Regions from separate parts of the Paenibacillus sp. FSL R7-0179 genome, predicted to be linked through region 1. Evidence: riboswitches for the same ligand, from Rfam matches in the RefSeq annotation. Region 1 holds a riboswitch; each other region holds the start of a gene.
What was found. Region 1 has a riboswitch for thiamine pyrophosphate ahead of MKX63_RS22435 (thiamine phosphate synthase). Riboswitches for the same ligand answer to the same signal wherever they lie in the genome.
Positions count from the first base shown of each region.

Region 2: another riboswitch for thiamine pyrophosphate. It lies ahead of thiC (phosphomethylpyrimidine synthase ThiC); the one in region 1 lies ahead of MKX63_RS22435 (thiamine phosphate synthase).
Region 3: another riboswitch for thiamine pyrophosphate. It lies ahead of MKX63_RS26365 (ABC transporter ATP-binding protein); the one in region 1 lies ahead of MKX63_RS22435 (thiamine phosphate synthase).

Region 1 covers NZ_JBBOCC010000002.1:1,374,274-1,380,876, reverse strand. The annotation lists gene MKX63_RS22445 (thiazole synthase) at 1-361, opposite strand, end outside; gene thiS (sulfur carrier protein ThiS) at 392-595, opposite strand; gene MKX63_RS22435 (thiamine phosphate synthase) at 592-1,257, opposite strand; TPP riboswitch at 1,383-1,485, opposite strand; gene MKX63_RS22430 (hypothetical protein) at 1,542-2,078, opposite strand; gene MKX63_RS22425 (SDR family oxidoreductase) at 2,226-3,098, opposite strand; gene MKX63_RS22420 (hypothetical protein) at 3,389-3,559, shown strand; gene MKX63_RS22415 (GNAT family N-acetyltransferase) at 3,556-4,083, shown strand; gene MKX63_RS22410 (S-layer homology domain-containing protein) at 4,222-5,469, opposite strand; gene MKX63_RS22405 (hypothetical protein) at 5,649-6,074, opposite strand; gene icd (NADP-dependent isocitrate dehydrogenase) at 6,266-6,603, opposite strand, start outside.
Region 2 covers NZ_JBBOCC010000001.1:848,914-855,516, reverse strand. The annotation lists gene hisJ (histidinol-phosphatase HisJ) at 1-314, shown strand, start outside; gene MKX63_RS03560 (ribose-phosphate diphosphokinase) at 337-1,284, shown strand; gene MKX63_RS03555 (tetratricopeptide repeat protein) at 1,496-2,944, shown strand; gene trxB (thioredoxin-disulfide reductase) at 2,994-3,947, shown strand; TPP riboswitch at 3,997-4,103, shown strand; gene thiC (phosphomethylpyrimidine synthase ThiC) at 4,255-5,955, shown strand; gene MKX63_RS03540 (DUF1858 domain-containing protein) at 6,118-6,345, shown strand; gene MKX63_RS03535 (DUF438 domain-containing protein) at 6,360-6,603, shown strand, end outside.
Region 3 covers NZ_JBBOCC010000002.1:2,290,584-2,297,186, reverse strand. The annotation lists gene MKX63_RS26390 (amino acid ABC transporter ATP-binding protein) at 71-820, opposite strand; gene MKX63_RS26385 (amino acid ABC transporter permease) at 839-1,507, opposite strand; gene MKX63_RS26380 (amino acid ABC transporter substrate-binding protein) at 1,507-2,361, opposite strand; gene MKX63_RS26375 (DHA2 family efflux MFS transporter permease subunit) at 2,525-4,045, opposite strand; gene MKX63_RS26370 (TetR/AcrR family transcriptional regulator) at 4,228-4,884, shown strand; TPP riboswitch at 4,951-5,053, shown strand; gene MKX63_RS26365 (ABC transporter ATP-binding protein) at 5,185-5,955, shown strand; gene MKX63_RS26360 (ABC transporter permease) at 5,936-6,603, shown strand, end outside.

The DNA of each region.
Region 1 (6,603 bases):
CAAGGATCTCAGTCGCCCGGATGGTCTCCATATTATCCGGCAGCAAGTATTTCTGGTCGTTGATGACCTCAATCTTCACCCAGTTCCCCAGCCCCGCCGATCTCGCCAGCCGGGCAATCCGTACCGCCTCTTCTGCGGTGCGCGCACCTGAGGTATTGGGCAGCAAGGTCATATGGGAAGGAATATGGCTGACAATATTGTCACTGCTCTCCGGGTCTACCCGGCGCAGGGCAACGGTAATAACCTGTGAGCCTGATCGCGTAATGACCTCGGGAATGAGGGTGTTACGGCTGTATTTTCCGGTGCCAATGAATAGTCTACTGGTTAGAGTCACGCCGCCAATCATCAATGGATCTTGCATCTTAACGCCTCCTGGGATAAGTCTTTGTGTTTAGCCTCCGCCTACAAAATGAACCAGCTCCACCCGGTCCCCCTCGCTAAGCAGTGTCTCTCCATAAACCTCTCTGCCGGCAAGTTCACCGTTCAGCTCGACAATTACCAGCTTACCGGCCCACTCGGGCCGGGCCAGCAGATCCTCCAGTGTCCGGCAGCTCTCCCCGATCCTTTGTCTCTTCCCGTTAACGGTCACATTCATGCCTGTTCACCTCCTGCTGTGCCCTGTGCTTGAGTCATATCCAGCGTTTCGGCCTGCTCTGCCGCCCTGTGAACCGCTTCCCTGTAGGCCAAGGCCGCTGCCACCGGATCTGGGGCTCCGCAGATCCCCGACATGACCGCAATGCCAGCCGCCCCCCCAGCCAGCACCGCTCCGGCATTGCCCGGGGTAATCCCGCCGAGCGCAATCAGCGGTATGCGGCTCCAGCGGACAGCCTCGGCCAGCTGCGCAAGTCCCCGCGCCTGCTGTCCGGGCTTGCAGGCCGTAGGGAATACATGCCCGTAGAGGCAGAAGTCTGCTCCCTGCCTTCCAGCTTCCGCCGCCTCTTCCTGCGAGTGGACCGATCTGCCGATCCGCAGGCCCGGTGCAAGGCCGCGCACTGCGGCTGGCGGGAGGCTATGCCAGGCTAACTGTACACCGCCTGCCCCGGCGGCCAGGGCAACATCGATCCTATCATTAATGACCAGCTTCGATGGCGGTACTCCGGCCTGAAGCATCTGCTGCGCCGCCGCCAGCAATTCGCGGGCGGACATGGCTTTTTCGCGGAGATGGATATAATCCACCATAGAATGTACCGCAACGGCCCATTCCGCCAGCGCTTCAGGCATTAGCCGCCCATCCGAAACCGCATGAATCTTGTACAATCCCTTCCCCTCCCGTCTGTTCCAGCTCATTCTAAACCGCGCGCCAACACAAAAAAGACCACTCCCATAAGGAAGCAGTCTGGAATATAAGCAGGAATACCGGGATGAGCCGTGTACCCCGCTGCAATATTCGTTCTCCACTTCCCTACGCTGGTATAAACCAGATCAGGTTCAAAGGGTCCGGACAACTACGCCCGTCTCAGCCTTGCGGCACCCCTAGTGATCGTTCATATGCGGTTGTTTCGTCTTGCTTGTTGTATATTAGCATATAATTCCTGTTAGAGCTATTCTTTCGTAGATTTTACTTCAATTACAAAAACCACAGATGAACTCCCTTCTGAAAATTTACCATCCTCGGTTGTCCAGAATGCTGATATGCCGTAGTAATAAACGCCTTGTTCTTTTGGAGCATTAAAAGAGCCGTTCTTCAATGGAATTTGCACTTCTTTATCATCGACAAATTGCTGAACGTTTACCTCATCGGGTGCCGGTTTATAAGTAAAAGCAACATCGATCTTCCCCCCAGAGGCTATAACAGTGGGAGTAACCCCCTGTACCATGGATTGTCCTCCTGTATAATCCGCACATCCTAAATTCCCCCAGCAATAGCTGCCTTGGGTAACTGGAATTTGGGTTTTACCGGAAGTAACAAGGGGTAGCGGCGGCGATTCCTGTGTAATTCTAATCCCAATGCTTTTTGCATATCCTTCCAACCTTGTATTTGCCACAAGTCTCCCTGCAAAAGGAGTCAAATAAATGAACACTACCAGAAAAACAAAAATCCCCGCTGCCGATAGAATGAATCCTTTTTTTCTAAGCATCCCAATCCCCTTTTCATATCCAATTATCTAAATAGACGGAAATATATTGTAATAGTTACAAGCGCAGAAAAAAAGCCTGCCGGCAAGCGGTTAGGCTTTTTTAAAATAGAATTTATATGTTGCACACAAATCTGCATCCAGCACCCATCAGCCGTTGACAACCTCGCCGCCGTTCACATGCATCACCTGTCCGCTCACATAGGAGGAATCGTCCGAGGCCAGGTATACATAAGCCGGTGCCAGCTCTTCAGGCTGTCCCGGGCGCTTCATCGGCTGGGTGCCGCCGAACTCACTGACCTTCTTCGCGTCAAAGGTTGACGGAATCAGCGGGGTCCAGATCGGTCCGGGCGCTACCGCGTTCACGCGGATGCCCTTATCGGCCAGATTCATCGACAGCGAACGGGTGAAGCTGAGAATCGCTCCCTTGGTGGACGAATAGTCCAGCAGCTGCGGGCTGCCGCGATACGCCGTGATGGAAGTGGTGTTAATGATCGTAGCGCCTTTTTTAAGATGAGGCATGGCTGCCTTGGTCAGATAGAACATGGAGAAAATATTCGTCCGGAACGTGCGCTCCAGCTGCTCCGCTGTGATGTCCTCAATATGGTCCTGCGGATGCTGTTCCGCCGCATTGTTGATTAGGATGTCAAGCTTGCCGAGTCCTTCAACCGTTTGACGAATCAAGCTCTGACAGAAGCATTCGTCCCCGATGTCCCCGGCGATCAGAATACACTTTCTGCCCTCCTGCTCCACCTGGCGCTTGGTCTCTTCCGCATCCTCATGCTCGTTCAAGTAGGAGATCACCACATCCGCGCCCTCCTTGGCAAAATGAACGGCAACCGCACGCCCGATCCCGCTGTCGCCTCCGGTAATAAGCGCGGCCTTGCCCAGCAGCTTGCCTGCGGCCTTGTACGCCGGGGTCTCAAACTCCGGGAGCGGGTTCATCTCACTCTCAATTCCGGGGCGCTGATCCTGTACCTGCGGGGGCAGGGTTTTGACAGGTTGTTTGTTAGTGTCTGGCATAATCCATTCTCCTTTCGCTGTCCACAGTAATGTTGATTGATCATGTTAGCATGGCTTAAGGTCTGGTGTTTATGCATCAGGCAGTGTGCCTGCTTGGCTGTACGTTATGTTACTTACCACACTTGGCAGCCGCCCAAACAGCTAATCTTCATTCACCGGCACCTCTAGCGGGACGTTAGTACAGTATGCAACGAACGTTTCCAAAGAGAATATTATCTATATCCGCTAAGGGGAAAGCCCTATACTTGGTGAGGAACGACAACTACCTTAACGGAGGGGACGCTTCTATCATGGGAAATGAGCGCTTCTTGCTGGTGAACGGAACGGTAATCGATGGAACCGGACGGCCGCCGCTGCATCATACAAGCATCGGGATTGTTAATGGCCGCTTCGGCACCATAACACAGCATAGTGACATCTGTAGGATCGAAATCATACTAACAGGAGGTTTTGCAAAATGAACGCAAGAATTTCACTCTCTCCGGTCACCCCGGACGATATCGATTTCATCACAACGCTTGAAACCAACGCCTCACTCTGGCCCTTCGAGGATATGATTCCAACCGACAAGGAGGCAGTCCGGAAGACCGTGGCGGAACGAATCCATAGCGACTGGTACAAACAATTCGTGATCCGGCTCGCCTCCCCGGAGGCAACCCCTGCAGGTGAAGTGCATTTGCACTGGTATGTAAAAGAGCGCGAGAGCTGGGAGCTGGGCTACAGCCTTTTCCCTGAATACCGGGGGCAAGGCTACTGCACCGAAGCGGCTCAGCTGGCCTTGAAGCTTGCTTTTAAAGAATGGAGGGCCCACAGAGTCGTGGCTATGTGCAATGAATACAATACCTCATCCATCAAGGTACTGGACAGGTTAGGCATGGTCCGCGAGGGCGTATTCCGGGAAGAAATACACTGGAACAACCAGTGGGTCAACCAATACTTCTATGCAATACTGGACCGGGAGTACCTGGGGCATAACGGGATATAGAACCAGACTGGGGAGAGATGCTGAGACCTTATGCTACACTTAAGGAGCATCATCATGCTAAATATATTCGGTTTGTCGCATACATTCTTCTATGCTCCGCATGACGCCCTTTAGAAGAGCAACTTTTCATTCAGGATTCTATTCATCTTCTTTCACAATTACATCCAGAACTCTGCCTGTTCCCGTAACCTTCGTTGACGTATTCAGAATAGCCTGAGTAACCGTTGTGCCTTCATCCAGCTCCATCTTAAGTCCTGATGCAGAGGCAGCGGTCTTGACCGTGCGTATGGAGCCTTTTTGCAGGTGGAGGTTGGGTCCATCGGCTTCAACGTTCACGTCTCCGAAATTGCCCTTAAGCATCACTGCGAGCCCGGCTGCAGGGCCGGATGGCAGATCAATATCTGTGAACCCGGCACCGGTACCCTCATCCTCCTCCAGAATCACATTAGATTGTACCGACACCGCCTTCACCCATGTTGCACCTTCGGTTACCAGGCGGGCAGTTCCACTCTTCTTCTGCACAATCACTTGGTTCAGGGTTGTGTTCTTGAGCTGCACTAAGGGATCTCCGCTTCCCTGTATGATGACCTTCCCTAACACTTCAACACTGTCCAAGTCCACCTCTCCGTTGCCAATTCCTTCCAAGACCAGGTCTCCAAATATCTTAAGATTCTGCAGCAGCACATCATAGCCGGATACGGTGACATTGTTATAGTATTTGATGGCTCCCGGCTCAAAGCTTCCGAGCCCCTCAGAACGGCTGATAGTTACACTCTGCAAGCCGCCGCTTGTGACGTTGTAGTAATCCAGCAGTGCAATCGCTTCGGCCCGGGTCATCGCTTGTTTTGGAGCAAACCGTCCGTCCGGGTATCCCCTCATTCCTCCGGCATTGATCATAGCAGCGACATCGGCTTGGCTCCAGCCTGCAATCTGATCCTTATCACTGAACATGGATAATACCTCCGTGCTCCCCGTCTCATAATGCAGCAATCTGCTCACCATAATCGCCGCCTCCTGGCGCATAACGGGATCGCCCGGACGAATCGTGCCGCCATAACCCTTAATAATGCCCGCATCGAGTGCTTTAGAGATTTCTTCGTAGGCCCAGTCCGTCTTAGGCAGATCGCTGAAATCGGCCTTCACCTTGCTCTCCGCCGTCAGCCCGGCGAACCCGTTGATCAACTTGATAAATTCCGCTCTGGTGATCGCCTGATCCGGCCGGACTGACCCGTCCGCGAATCCCTTCAGCCATCCCTTTTCCAGCCAGAGGCTAATCGGCTTCTGTGCCCAGTGTCCTTCATAATCGGCTGCCGCATATATAACCCCGGATGAACCCAGCAGCAAGCCCAGACTTAGCCCCACCGTTACTATTTTTCTTCCAATCATTACTGCCACGCTCCTATGTATGTGATCCCAAATGAACTAAGTACCTAATCACAGTGTAGCGGAATCCACGGCCGTTGGGAACAATCTCCAGCAATGTGCTTCCAGACATACGAAACAGCCCTGGAGGCCGAGGCTTCCAGAGCTGTAAGCACCCTACTACCCATCCGGCAGCAGGTTCATTAGATAATTGTGTTATACACCATGAAAAAGATCATGACGACCAGCGAGACCATCAGCAGCAGACTCATGGTACGGATCTTGGCAGTCTCCGCAGAGACATCACGGTTCTCTCTCATGCCTGCCGCAGCAAGGCGCAGAGGCTTGGTCATAATTCCGCCGAACGCGAACATAGCCAGCAGAAGCACCGTAACAATGATCATCCAAGGTACAGAATACTCGCCCTTGGTCATCATGTAGCCGCCGGTCAGCAGCTGAATCACCAGCCCGTATTGGGCAAAGCGGTTGAAACCACCGATTGCACTGAGCGTGCCTTCCTTAGCCGGGGAGGACAGCTTAGCCGTCCCGCTTAAGATAAACGGCAGCACCAGATAGAAGCCAAGCGCCAGCGTTCCGATCATATGCAGAAAAAAGAAAATATGACCCATCGTAATCTCCTCCATTTTCAATTTGAGGGGCTCCGGCAGATTGCCGGGGTTACACGGTTACAGAGGAAGTCACCGCGTGGACCGAATCAGCGGACTGGTCGAGCGCCGCATGATAGTCTACAGGCGGCTACATAGATATAAGCTACACGGATGTGCAGCTTATATCTGTAATATTTACGGGCCCAGCCTGCTTACAGATGATTGATGATCTCGTCAGCAAAAGCAGAGCATTTCAGCTCAGTGGCGCCTTCCATCTGGCGGGCAAAGTCGTAAGTAACCGTCTTGTTGTTAATCGCTGTACTCATTCCCTTGTAGATCAGGTCAGCTGCTTCCTGCCAGCCCAGATGCTCAAGCAGCATGACGCCGGAAAGAATAACAGAGCCCGGATTCACTACATCCTTGTCAGCATACTTAGGTGCCGTACCATGTGTAGCTTCAAAAATAGCATGTCCCGTAATATAGTTAATATTCGCTCCCGGAGCGATACCGATGCCGCCAATCTGGGCAGCCAGTGCGTCGGAGAGATAGT
Region 2 (6,603 bases), on a different contig from region 1:
GGACGCCGGAAGACCTGGCGGAGGCTAAGAAGCTTGAGCTGGATACGCTGAAGGTCATCGCCCGCAGCGGAACCGCCATGGAGCTGAATGCTTCCGGGCTGACCAAGCCGTGCGCCGAGATGTTCCCGGCAGAGCATGTACTCGTCCAGGCGCTTGCGCTGGGCATTCCGCTCACGGTTGGCTCTGATGCGCATGATCCCCTGAAGCTGGGAGACGGTTTACCGGAGGCCCGGGACATGCTCTGGCGCACCGGCTTCCGCGAACTGGCTGTCTTTGAAGAACGCCGCCGTACCAATGTGCCGTTAGCATTATAAATTATAATCCCAGGAGGGTACTATGCATCATCAATTACGGATTTTTTCCGGTTCGTCGAATCCGAAGCTTGCCGCTGATATTGCGGAGCGCCTTGGTGCGCCGCTTGGCCAGATCAAGCTGACCCGTTTCAAAAGCGGCGAGATTTATGTGCATTATGAAGAGAGCATCCGGAACTGCGACGTATTTTTGGTGCAATCCCTGGCTCATCCGATTAACGAGCTGTTTGTAGAGCTGCTGGTCATGATTGATGCCGCCAAGCGTGCATCGGCCAGAACGGTGAATATTATCGTTCCTTATTACGGGTACGCTCGGCAGGAGCGTAAATCGGCACCGCGTGAACCGATCTCGGCCAAAATGGTCGCCGATGTGCTGACCACCGCCGGTGCAACGCGCGTAATTACCATTGACCTGCATGCCGCAGCCATACAGGGATTCTTCAATATTCCGGTCGATCATCTGACCGCGCTTGATCTGATCAGCGGGTATCTGAAGGTGAAGGGGCTTACCGATCTGGTCGTGGTCTCCCCGGATGCGGGACGCGCATCCATGGCGGAGAAGCTGGCCAGCCGGCTGGATTCGCCGTTCGCCATCATGATCAAGAAGCGTCCGGCTCATAATGAATCGGTGATCACCCATGTCATTGGCGATGTGGAGGGCAGGACGCCGATCATTATCGAGGATCTTATTGATACCGGAACGACTATCGTCAATGTGGTGGAGGGCCTGAAGGAGCGGGGTGCGCGGAACAGCATCGTCTGTGCTACACACGGACTGTTCTCCGGAGATGCGCTTGCGCGGATGGACCATCCCAATATTGACGAGATTGTCATTACCGATTCCATTGCCCTGCCGGACGAGCATTCCAGCAGATTCGCAGTGCTCTCGGTAGCCCCCATGCTGGCTGAGGCCACGCGCATTATCATCGAGGGCGGTTCCATAGATAAGCTGTTCAGAGACGCGGGGATTTAACTCCCGCGTCTTTTTTTGTGAATGAGATGTGAGCAGGCCCTAAGGCTGCATTATTCCAAGCTTTTTCCTCCCGTCAGCACTCTCTTGAGATTGAGAATCTCGTTGCCACATGTGGTATACTGTGTGAAGAAGACAGCCGAGACCATAAATGGAAACGATCAGGTAAGGTGTAAGGCTAGGGAAGCTGACAAAAGGGAGGTGCCTTGCTTCCATGATTGAGAGAACTTCAGAGAATGTCGCGGAGAACAGTAATGTCATTCCGGTCACTCTGGATGCCAATTTTTTCTTTGAAAGAGCCGTTCGGTCGCTGGACCGCTTTCAATATGATAAGGCATTAAGAAATTTTCGCAAAGCTGTTGAATATGAGCCGGACAATCCGGTGAATCATTGCAATATGGCGGGTATATTATCTGAGATGGGCAATTATACCGCATCTAACGAGATTCTTATCCATGTTCTGGAGAAGATCGACCCCGCTATGACGGAATGCCATTTCTACATGGCTAATAACTTCGCTAATATGGAAAGCTTTGAAGAGGCGGAGCGTTCGCTGGTCACTTACTTGGAAGAGGATGCTAACGGCGAGTTCATGACCGAATCCGAAGAACTGATGGAGCTGCTGCAATATGAGCTGAACCGGCCTGCTCCGCTGGTGCGTATCCGCAGCCGTGAGGGAGTCGTAGAGCATGACCGGGCGCGCAGTCTGCTGGAGGAGGGCAAGTTTCCTCAGGCTGTAGAGCTGCTGGAGGAGATCACTGCGGGCACCCCGGATTTTTTGGCTGCGCACAATAATTTGGCACTCGCCCATTTCTATATGGGCCGGTTCGCCAAGGCGAAGGAATGTCTCAACGAGGTATTGAAGCAGGACCCCGGCAATCTGCATGCTCTGTGCAATATGGCCATCTTCCTGCAGTATGCAGGGGACAAGGAGCAGCTTGAGACGCTGCTGGGGACGCTTGAAGCAACGGTGCCGTTCCATCAGGAGCATGTATTCAAAATGGCTACAACTATGGGTATCCTGGGCCGGCATACCGCTGCTTACAGCCATTTCCGCCGTCTGCTGAAGGACGAGGAGGTCGCCGCAGACGCCGGCCTGTATCATTACTGCGCGGCAGCGGCATGCAATAGCGGAAGACATGATGAGGCGCTGCGCTGCTGGAGACAGGCAGCCAAGCTGGACCCTGCTTCCGCTGTCCCGGCGTTCTTCCTGTCCCAGCTCCAGCAGGCCCGGGCAGAAGGACACCCTATGCCTTCTGTCAGCTATAATTATCAGCTGCCCTTCCAGGAGCAGCTTAAGCAGTGGAAGGGGAATACGGGCAGGTTCACTGAAGAAGTGCGGAATAATCCGCTGCTGCGGGCCTCGTTCTTCTGGGCACTGCGCTACGGCGATTCCGCTACGAAGCTTCAGGTGACCGAGGCGCTCCGCTGGATTGAGGACGAAGAGATGTCCGAGGTGCTGCGCGGGGTTCTGGAGCAGGAGCCGCTGCAGGAGGACCGACTGCAGGAGGCGGCGTTATTCAGCCTTCAGCGGCTGATCGGGGAGAACCTGAATGAAGCCGGCGGTTCGCCCGGCGAAGAGCAGGAGCCTGCGGCTGCTCCCGGACCCAAGGGGATACTGCCCGGAACCGGCGGCTTCTCGCCGTCCACTACCCGTATTTGAAGCTACTTTTGTTCTAAGACACACACCTACTTGTAAGGAGGCCAATGTAATGTACAAAACGATTGTAATCGGAACAGGCCCGGCCGGGCTGACTGCCGCGATTTATCTGGCGCGTGCGAATCTGAGCCCGCTGGTAATTGAAGGCTTGCAGCCGGGAGGACAGCTGACAACGACGACAGAAGTGGAGAACTTTCCAGGCTTCCCTGAAGGGATTCTGGGTCCGGACCTGATGGACAATATGCGCAAGCAGGCGGAACGCTTCGGCGCTGAATTCAAGAACGGCTGGGTGGAGTCGGTGGACTTCTCACAGCGTCCGTTCAAGGTAACCGTGGACGGGATGGGTGTACTGGAGGCAGAATCGGTTATTATCTCAACCGGAGCCTCTGCAAGATATCTGGGCATCCCGGGCGAGCAGGAGAATGTGGGACGCGGGGTCAGCACCTGTGCGACCTGTGACGGCTTCTTTTTCCGTAATAAAAAGATTGTCGTCGTCGGCGGCGGAGACTCCGCCATGGAGGAAGCCAGCTTCCTGACCCGCTTTGCGTCCAGCGTAACGCTGGTTCACCGCCGTCCTGAGCTGCGTGCCTCGAAGATCATGCAGGACAGGGCCCGTGACAACAGCAAGGTAGCCTGGGCCTTGAACCGCACACCTGTTGAGGTAACAGTAGGAGAGACCGGAGTGAAGGGCCTTACAGTGCTTAATAATGAGACAGGTCAGACAGAGCTGGTAGAGGCAGACGGTGTGTTCGTAGCCATTGGACACACCCCTAACACAGCTTTCTTGGGCGGGCAGATTAACACGGATGCTAATGGCTATATCGTGGTGAACCCGGGTACCACCGAGACTAACATTCCGGGTGTATTCGCCTGCGGCGATGTGCAGGATACCCGTTACCGTCAAGCGATATCGGCAGCGGGAACCGGCTGTATGGCCGCCATGGATGCCGAGAAGTTCCTGGAAGGCACGATGGTGCACGACTGGAGCGAATCGCTGGACAAATAACGGGTTTACAAGAATTACCCGCACAGGTAAAATGTATTTAATTAGATAAGATACCCACTAGGGGAGCCTGAATAGGCTGAGACGGGAAAATTGAATTTCCGGACCCTTGAACCTGATCTGGATTATACCAGCGTAGGAAAGTGGAGTCGGACCTTTTTTGAATACAGTCTTATTTGGCTGTTCCTTTAATAAAGCCGCTCCAGGTGGAGCGGCTTTTTGATTTGTAAGAATCTATAGATTCTTCAGCTCAATCTGCTGCGTAACCTCTTATCTGATGATTGTACAGAACGAAGAGGAGGAGATTGAAATGACAGGAACGGGTAAGAACGAAGAGGTGGATCTGTCCGGATTCCCCGCAAGCCGTAAAGTGTATGTGGAGGGCTCACGCCCGGATATCCGGGTTGCGATGCGGGAGATCAGCCTTAGCAGAACCGAAGGCGTTGCCGGAGAAGAGGAGAATGCTCCGCTGCGTGTCTATGACACAAGCGGTATTTATACGGATGCCGCAGAGGAGACAGATATTAGGAGGGGGCTGCCGCCGCACCGTTCAAGCTGGATCACGGAGCGCGGTGATTCGGAGGAATATACCGGAAGGGCGGTCCGGCCGGAGGATAATGGAATCCGCAGAGAAGGGACTGCCGCCGAAGCTTGTCCAGGACTGAGCAGGAATCCCCGGCGGGCCTATACAGGCTGTAATGTGACCCAGCTGCATTATGCAAGGCAAGGGATCATCACGCCGGAAATGGAGTATATTGCGATCCGGGAGAATATCCGGCCGGAGTTCGTAAGGGATGAAGTGGCTGCGGGCCGCGCCATTATCCCGGCCAATATCAATCACCCGGAGAGTGAGCCGATGATTATCGGACGTAACTTCCTGGTGAAGATCAATGCGAATATCGGAAATTCGGCGGTCACTTCTTCTATAGAAGAGGAAGTGGAGAAGATGCGCTGGGCGACCCGCTGGGGGGCTGACACCATTATGGATCTCTCCACCGGCTCCAAGATCCATACTACCCGGGAGTGGATTATCCGCAATTCTCCTGTGCCGGTTGGTACAGTGCCCCTATACCAGGCGCTGGAGAAGGTGAACGGCATAGCCGAGGACTTAACCTGGGAGCTCTACCGTGACACGCTGATTGAACAGGCGGAGCAGGGGGTGGATTACTTCACCATTCATGCCGGGGTGCTGCGGCGCTATATTCCGCTCACTGCCCGGAGAATGACCGGCATCGTGTCCCGGGGCGGATCAATTATGGCCGCCTGGTGCCTGGCTCATCAGCAGGAGAACTTTCTGTACACACACTTCGAAGATATATGTGAGATTATGAAGACGTATGATGTGGCCTTCTCCCTTGGGGATGGCCTGCGTCCCGGCTCTATTGCCGATGCCAATGACGAAGCTCAGTTTGCCGAGCTGGAGACGCTTGGAGAGCTGACGCTGCTAGCCTGGAAGCACGATGTTCAGGTCATGGTCGAAGGTCCGGGGCATGTGCCGCTGCACAAGATTAAGGAGAATATGGACAAGCAGCTTGAGATTTGCCGGGAAGCTCCTTTCTATACGCTTGGGCCGCTGACTACGGATATTGCACCCGGCTATGATCACATCACTTCGGCCATCGGAGCAGCGATGATCGGGGGGCTCGGAACGGCGATGCTATGCTACGTTACCCCTAAGGAGCATTTAGGCCTGCCTGACAAGAATGATGTGCGCGAAGGGGTCATTACCTACAAAATTGCTGCACATGCCGCAGACCTCGCCAAGGGACATCCGGGAGCGCAGGACCGGGACGATGCCCTGTCCAAGGCGCGGTTCGAGTTCCGCTGGCGCGACCAGTTCCATCTCTCCCTCGACCCGGAAAGGGCGCTTGCGTATCATGACGAGACCCTTCCGGCGGAGGGGGCCAAGCAGGCGCATTTCTGCTCGATGTGCGGTCCTAAATTCTGCAGCATGCGGATTTCGCATGATATCCGTAATTCCCATAGGGTGGAGCAAATCACTGTAACTTAGCTGCTAATACAGCGGAATCATAACATTCTCAGGCTATCCCCCAACCTAAATAGCATGCGGGGATAGTCTTTTTGTAGTTAGTGATTACAATCACAATCCACCCCTGTACCCTATGCTAAGCTGAAGTTGAGAAGAATTCTCATTAGTGAGGTGTGCAAAAGGATGAGCAAAGCGTTGAAGCTGGATGAATCGGTCTTTGAACTGGTAACCAGGCACCCGGAAATTGTTGAGATTATGGTGGAGCTGGGTTTTCGTGATATTGCGAAGCCTGGAATGCTGCAGACTGCAGGACGATTCATGACCCTGTCCAAAGGAATGAAATTAAAGAAAATAGAGCTGGAAACCGTTCGGCTGGCCTTTCAGCGGCATGGTTTCGAGATTATAGAATAGAAGGGGAGATTACGATGAGCGAACTGATTAATAACCGCGAGGTCGATATTCCGGAACAGACGCGCCGCCAGGCTATGCTGAAAGAGATCATCAAGGAGCTGCATGCAGGCAAAAGCGTGGAGGAGGTTAAGGCGCGTTTTGAAGAGGCGGTAGGCGATGTTACGGTGGAGGAAATCTCCGCCATGGAGCACTCCCTGATGACCGAGGAAGGCATTCCGGTAGAGGAAGTACAGCGCCTCTGCTCCGTGCATACGGCTA
Region 3 (6,603 bases), 920 kb from region 1:
GTACCGTTGTATCAGCCAATGCAACCGGTTGTATGCATACCTTCAGCTTGAGCAACGTTCAGAAACAAAGTCACTCTTCCCCGCTCAAGCGGTTCAAGAATTGCAGGGCACGCGGGTTCTTCGTCTGCTCCAGAACCTCCCGGGGGGTGCCCTGCTCCAGAATAATTCCGTTATCCATCAGGATAATCTGGTCGGCCACATCGGCCGCGAATTTCATCTCATGGGTGACGATGACCATCGTCATTCCTTCCCGGGCCAGCTGCTTGATGACCTTCAGCACCTCGCCGACCAGCTCAGGGTCAAGCGCCGAGGTCGGCTCATCGAATAACAGCACCTCCGGCTCCACAGCCATGGCGCGGGCGATCGCTACACGCTGCTGCTGGCCCCCGGACAGCTGATGCGGATACGCATCTGCCTTGTCTGCCAGACCCACCTTGTCCAGCAGGGCCAGTGCCTTGCTGCGCGCTTCTTCCTTGGAACGCTTTTGCACCGTGACCTGGCCCTCCATGACATTGCCGACCGCCGTCATATGCGGGAACAGATTATACGACTGGAACACCATTCCTGTCTGCTGGCGCAGGGAGAGTACGGTACGCTGTGGAATTATGGCGCCTGGGGTGAAATCCAGCTTAATCATGTTCAGCGTAAGACTGCCCTTGTCGGGGGTCTCCAGCAGGTTGAAGCAGCGCAGCAGTGTGGTTTTGCCGGAGCCGGAAGGTCCGATAATGACCATTACCTGGCCGTGTGGAACGGTAAGATCTACCCCTTTTAACACCGCAAGCGGGCCAAAGGACTTATGTAAACCGCGTATTTCAATCATGCGTGTGCCTCCTTAACCTTAACTGGCCGAATACCGGTCCAGCCGCTTCTCCAAGTAATTCTGCAGCGCCGACAATACGGAACAGAACAGCAGATAGAACAGCGCTGCTTCGCAATACAACAGCAGGGGTTCATAAGATGTCGCCACAATCTGCTGGGCTTTTCTGAATATCTCAACATAGGTAATACTGGCCGCAAGCGAGGTATCCTTAACCAGGCTAATAAAAGAATTCGATAACGGCGGAACCGACACGCGGGCAGCTTGAGGCAAGATCACCCGGCGCAGAGCCTGCTTCCGGCTCATCCCCACAGAGAACGCGGCTTCCCATTGGCCTTTGTGGATAGACAGAATAGCAGCCCGGACAATCTCCGAGGAATAAGCCCCGACACTGAGCGTGAACCCGATCACAGCAGCGATAAACGGATCAAGCACAATCCCGGCGGCGGGCAGTCCATAGAAAATAATAAACAGCTGTACCAGCAGCGGCGTTCCCCGGATCACCCAGACATAGAAACGCGCGATCAGCCTCGGAAGCCTCCAGGAGGACAGCCGGGCAAGTGCAGTAACCACCGCCAGCAGCAGACCCAGAATAAAGGATGCTACCGCAAGTGGAAGGGTAAAAGCCACCCCGGCTTTGAACAGAGGCAGCAGTGAATCGAGAAATATTTGTATTTGGCGGTCATCCATCATTTCGATACGTCAGCGCCGAAGTATTTTTCAGAGATTTTAAGGTAGGTTCCGTCGTTCTTCATAGCGGTCAGCGCTTCATTCACTGCCTGCACCAGCTCGTCGTTCCCTTTCAGGAAAACTGCAGCACTATGCGAGCCTTCGGCAATCTCATCCACCTTCTTGATCTTGACACCGGGCTTCTGCTTCTTCAGGTCGAGGTAGGACAAGCCGTCATTGACGGTAGCATCGATCCGGCCGGAGGTCAGCAGATCAATCGCCTGATTGAAGCCCTCGGTGGATACGATCTCGGCACCGTTGTCTGTGGCGATTTTGCCGAGGTTGCTGGTGAGCGACTGGCCGGCTTTTTTACCCCTCAGATCAGCGAAGGTCTTGATATCCTGATTATCTTCAGGAACGATCAGCACAGCCTTGGAGACAATATACGGATCGGAGAAATCATATTTCACTTTACGCTCATCGGTAATGGAGACTTCATTGAAGATCACATCGAAGCGCTTCGCATCCATCCCGGCAAAAATTCCGTCCCACTGTGTCTCAATGAACTCCGGCTTCACACCCAAACGCTTGGTCACTTCCTCGGCAATCTCGACATCGAAGCCCGTCAGCTTGCCGTCCGCATCATGGAAGGTGAACGGTGCGTAGGTTCCTTCTGTTCCGATGCGCAGCTTGCCGCTGGCTTTGACGGCCTCCAGACTATTCTGCTGCCCGGAAGCTGCGCCCTCTGTAGCCGCTGCCGTAGGTTCAGCCCCGGTATTGCCGCCCGTTGCTGTCTTGTCATTATTGTTGCTTCCGCAAGCCGCAGCCGTGACTATGGTCAGGAGCAGCATAATAGTCAGACTAAGTTTTTTCATTCGATGAATCCCCTCTCGTATCTTCTTTATAGACACCGTATATTGATTTCCCATAGCTTAGCTTGCCCCAAATTCTGCTCCTGCAACACAAAAAGCGACCCTCCCGGAAAAGGAGAATCGCTGCTCTATGGACAACATAAGCTCTGCTTCTATATGGGTATTACTATACGTGCATGATTTCTGGCGTTGCCTTCTCCTTAGAACGTTCTGTTCCAGAATGGCGGCCCCGGCGCAGCAGCAGTCCAAGGACCGCACCGCCAAGCGCGACAAACATCATAATGTGGAACGTGTCCGCGAAGCCCTGCGATAATACGGTTTGCTTAGCCAGCAGCAACGCTTGCTGTGAAGCGCCTGCGGAACTTTTCCCGGCAGCCGCCGCCGCTTCCTGCATCTCTATGCCACGCGCCGTTGTTCTTGCGGTCAGAATGGTAACCAGCGTCGAAACGGCCAGCGAAGTAATTACCTGCTGCATCGAGTTCGTCAGCGAGGTTACCCGGTTCACCAGGTGGCTAGGCGCCTTGTTGAGCAGATGCGTGTTCATCGGCATCATCATCATCCCCATGCCCGCCCCGCACATGATCAGCGGAAGGATCAGGTCCCGGCTCTGCGTGGTAAGGTCTACATGCGAATACTGGAATAACGCCCCGGAGACCAGACTAAGGCCGCAGACCACGAGCCAGCGCACACCGATCCGGTCGAACAGTATCCCGGCAATCGGCATCATCAGCCCGGAAGCGATCGCTTGCGGCAGCAGCGTCAGACCGGTATCAAATGCACCGAAGCCGCGGGCCTGTTGCAGAAATTGCGGGAGCAGGAATAACGCGCCGTATAAGCCGAACTGGGCGATCCACTGCACGATGATTCCTGTCGTGAAATCTACGGACTTCAGAATCCGCAGCTCCAGCAGCGGTGTCTTGGAGCGCAGCTCTGCGATGACAAAAGCGATCAGCGCCACAGCGCCCAGCAGCAGCCCGATCAGCGTTTTCTCGGAGGTCCAGCTCTGGGCGCCCTGGCTAACCCCGTAGGTTAACGAAGCAAAGGCCAGCGGACCCAGAACCATACCGAACTTATCCATGCCGGGCACGCTGTTCTTCGCCGCATTCGGCAGCTTGCGCAGTCCAATCAGCACCGCAATGATGCCAATTGGAATATTAATGAGAAAGATCCAGCGCCAGGAATGGTATTCAACCAGCCAGCCCGACAATACCGGACCAATAGCCGGTGCGAACAGAACGGGAATGCCCATAATGCCCATGACTACGCCAACCTTACTTTTGGGAGCAAGTCTGTACACATAGGCCATCCCGACAGGGAGCACACAGCCGCCGCCAAGTCCCTGAATGACCCGGAACACAATCAGCCATTCGGCGCTGCTTGGTGTAGCGCACAGAATCGAGCCTACCGTGAACACAATGACCGCCGTCAGGAAGACTGTCTTGGCTCCGAACCGGTCAGACAGCCAGCCTGACAACGGGATAACGGAAGCCTGAGCCAGCATATAACCCGTAACTACCCACTGCAGCGTATGCAGATCCGTCTTGAAATCCACTACCAGCCTGGACAAGGCTACATTCATTGCCGTACTGTCCAGCACAACCATAAATACGCCTGCAATAATGGCCAGCAGCGGAACCAGAATGCTGGACAGCCGGAAATCGGCTTCCTGCTTCAAGGTCTGATCCATGTCTCTTCTCCTCCTAAAGCTGTCCGCGTTCTACATTGACCTGCGGGCAGATTGTTCTATATAATGAGTGAACGGACAACTGTCCGTAATTGCAATTCATAGTCTACGGACAATTGTCCGTTGTGTCAATTCTTTTATTTGTTTTTCTGTAAATCACTGATTCATTTCTGAAAGGGGTCCTCATGAACAAGCCAGACACCGATGCTGCACAGCTCCCTCCGTCAGCTCCGCAAGCCATAGAATCCTCCCCGCCGGAGTCCGCCGATCCTTATGTACAGCGGATTCTTGAAGCTGCCCGCCAGTTATTCACCGAGAGCGGACTTGAGGCGGTCAGCATGTACAGCATTGCCAAGCGGGCAGGTATAGGGCAAGGCTCCCTGTACCGCCGTTTCACGGACAAGGGTGAGATCTGTTCTGCCCTGCTGAAGGGCAGCGCAGATCAATTCCTGTCCAGTCTGGAGCAGCAGGTCGCTGCCAGTGCCGGTGAAGCTCCGGCGCTAGCTCAGCTGCAGAGCAGCATTGAGCAGATTGCCGATTTCATTGAGCAATATGCCGAGCTGCTGAATATGATCAAAGCCGAGTTCACCGGCAAGAAGCAGCTGACCCAGTTTGAGCATCCTTTTTTCCAGCGGCTGGGGGTGATGATAACAGAGCTGCTGCAGCGTGCTGCGGCGGGCGGTGAGATTATTGACATTGATCCGGCCTTTGCGGCTACGGCCTTAATCTCTGTCCTCAGTCCCGATCTGTACCTGTATGAGCAGAAGCGGCACCACTCCTCCAAGCTCGACATCTCCAGGGGCATCGTCGCTTTGTTCGTGACCGGACTGGCAAAACGCTGACCGCCTGCTCTTTACAAGAGGGGAATTTGTGGTATATTAAGTAGCAATTACGAATTTAATAGCAGCATTATTCACTAGGGGAGTCGGCCGACTGAGACGGAGCTTAAGCTCCGGACCCTTTGAACCTGATCTGGATCATACCAGCGGAGGGAAGTGGAGCAGAATGTATCAGTGGTTCCCGTCACAGGGCCGCAGCTGACTGTACCTTCCGCCCCATTCATTGCCTCCGGGAATGAATGGGGCTTTTTGGTGTTCAGCGCAGTAAATATTTCAATCCGAGGAGGCTTCATACATAGTCTTATGATCAACATTAGCAATCTGTCCTATGCCTTCGGGACCGGTTCATCCCGGACCCCCGTCTTCTCAGGGCTATCCATGAATGTGCAGCGCGGCGAATTCATATCTGTCGTAGGCGGAAGCGGATGCGGCAAAAGCACCTTGTTCAAAATCATCGCCGGTCTGCTGGAGCCCGGCAGCGGCAGGATTATGCTGAACGGAGCCGAGTCCGCTGCAGCAGCGAAGAGACTGGGCAGTGTCGCCTACATGCCGCAGCAGGATCTCCTCCTACCCTGGCGGACCGTAATGGACAATTGTCTGCTGCCCTGGGAGCTCAAGCGCAGCCGTCCCAAAGCAGCCGCTATGGCCGAGATCCGCACCCTGCTGCAGCGCTTCGGCCTTGACGGGACCGAAGGAGCTTATCCGCAGGAGTTGTCCGGCGGAATGCGCCAACGTGTGGCTGTCCTCCGCACCGTGGCGGCCGGGAATGACCTGCTGCTGCTGGATGAGCCGTTCGGGGCGCTTGATGCCATTACGAAGCGCTCGCTGCAGCGCTGGCTGCTGGAGTTATGGGCGGAGCTGGACAAGACAGTGCTGTTCATCACCCATGATCTGGAGGAGGCGCTCCTGCTTAGTGACAGAATCTATCTAATGACTGGCCGGGAGGGCAGCGGTATGCAGGAATTCTCAACCGCCCTCCCCCGTCCGCGCCATCACAGTCTGAACTATGAACCGCAGTTCGCCGCCCTGCGCCAGGAATTGGAGCTGAAGCTATATGAGAACCGCCGCCCCTAGAAGATTGCTCCAGCATTACGCTCCGGCTGTCCTTCTCGCTCTGCTGACGCTTGCGGTATGGGAGACTGTAGCCCGCCTGGGGCTGGTTCCTCCCTTCATCCTTCCGGCTCCGTCCGCCATCTGCAAGGCCTTACTGGAGGAACGCCGCTTGTTATTCGGGGTGCATCTGCCTGCTACACTGCTGGAGGTACTCACAGGCTTCGCATTGTCGGTGATTTGCGGCAGCCTGCTGGGAACCGCCATGCACCTGTTCAGTCCGCTGGCCAAGGCGCTGTATCCGCTGCTGATTATCAGCCAGACGGTTCCGCTGATCGCCCTCTCGCCCCTGTTCATCATGTGGTTCGGCTACACCTTATGGAGCAAGGTCGCCGTTGTCTTCCTGACCGCTTTCTTTCCGGTGGTCATTGGCACCTATGATGGCTTGTCCAAGAATACAGACGCCTACCGGGAGCTGCTGCTGACGTACGGCGCGAACCGCTGGCAGATTCTAAGGAAGGTGGGCGTTCCGCTGGCTTTGCCTTCTTTTTTCTCCGGGCTAAAGCTGTCGGCAGTGTACTGTGTGATTGGCGCAACGATCGGGGAATGGCTTGGGGGCAGCGAAGGGCTGGGCTATTTCAGCCGCAGAATGGCCGGGAATCTCCAGACCGC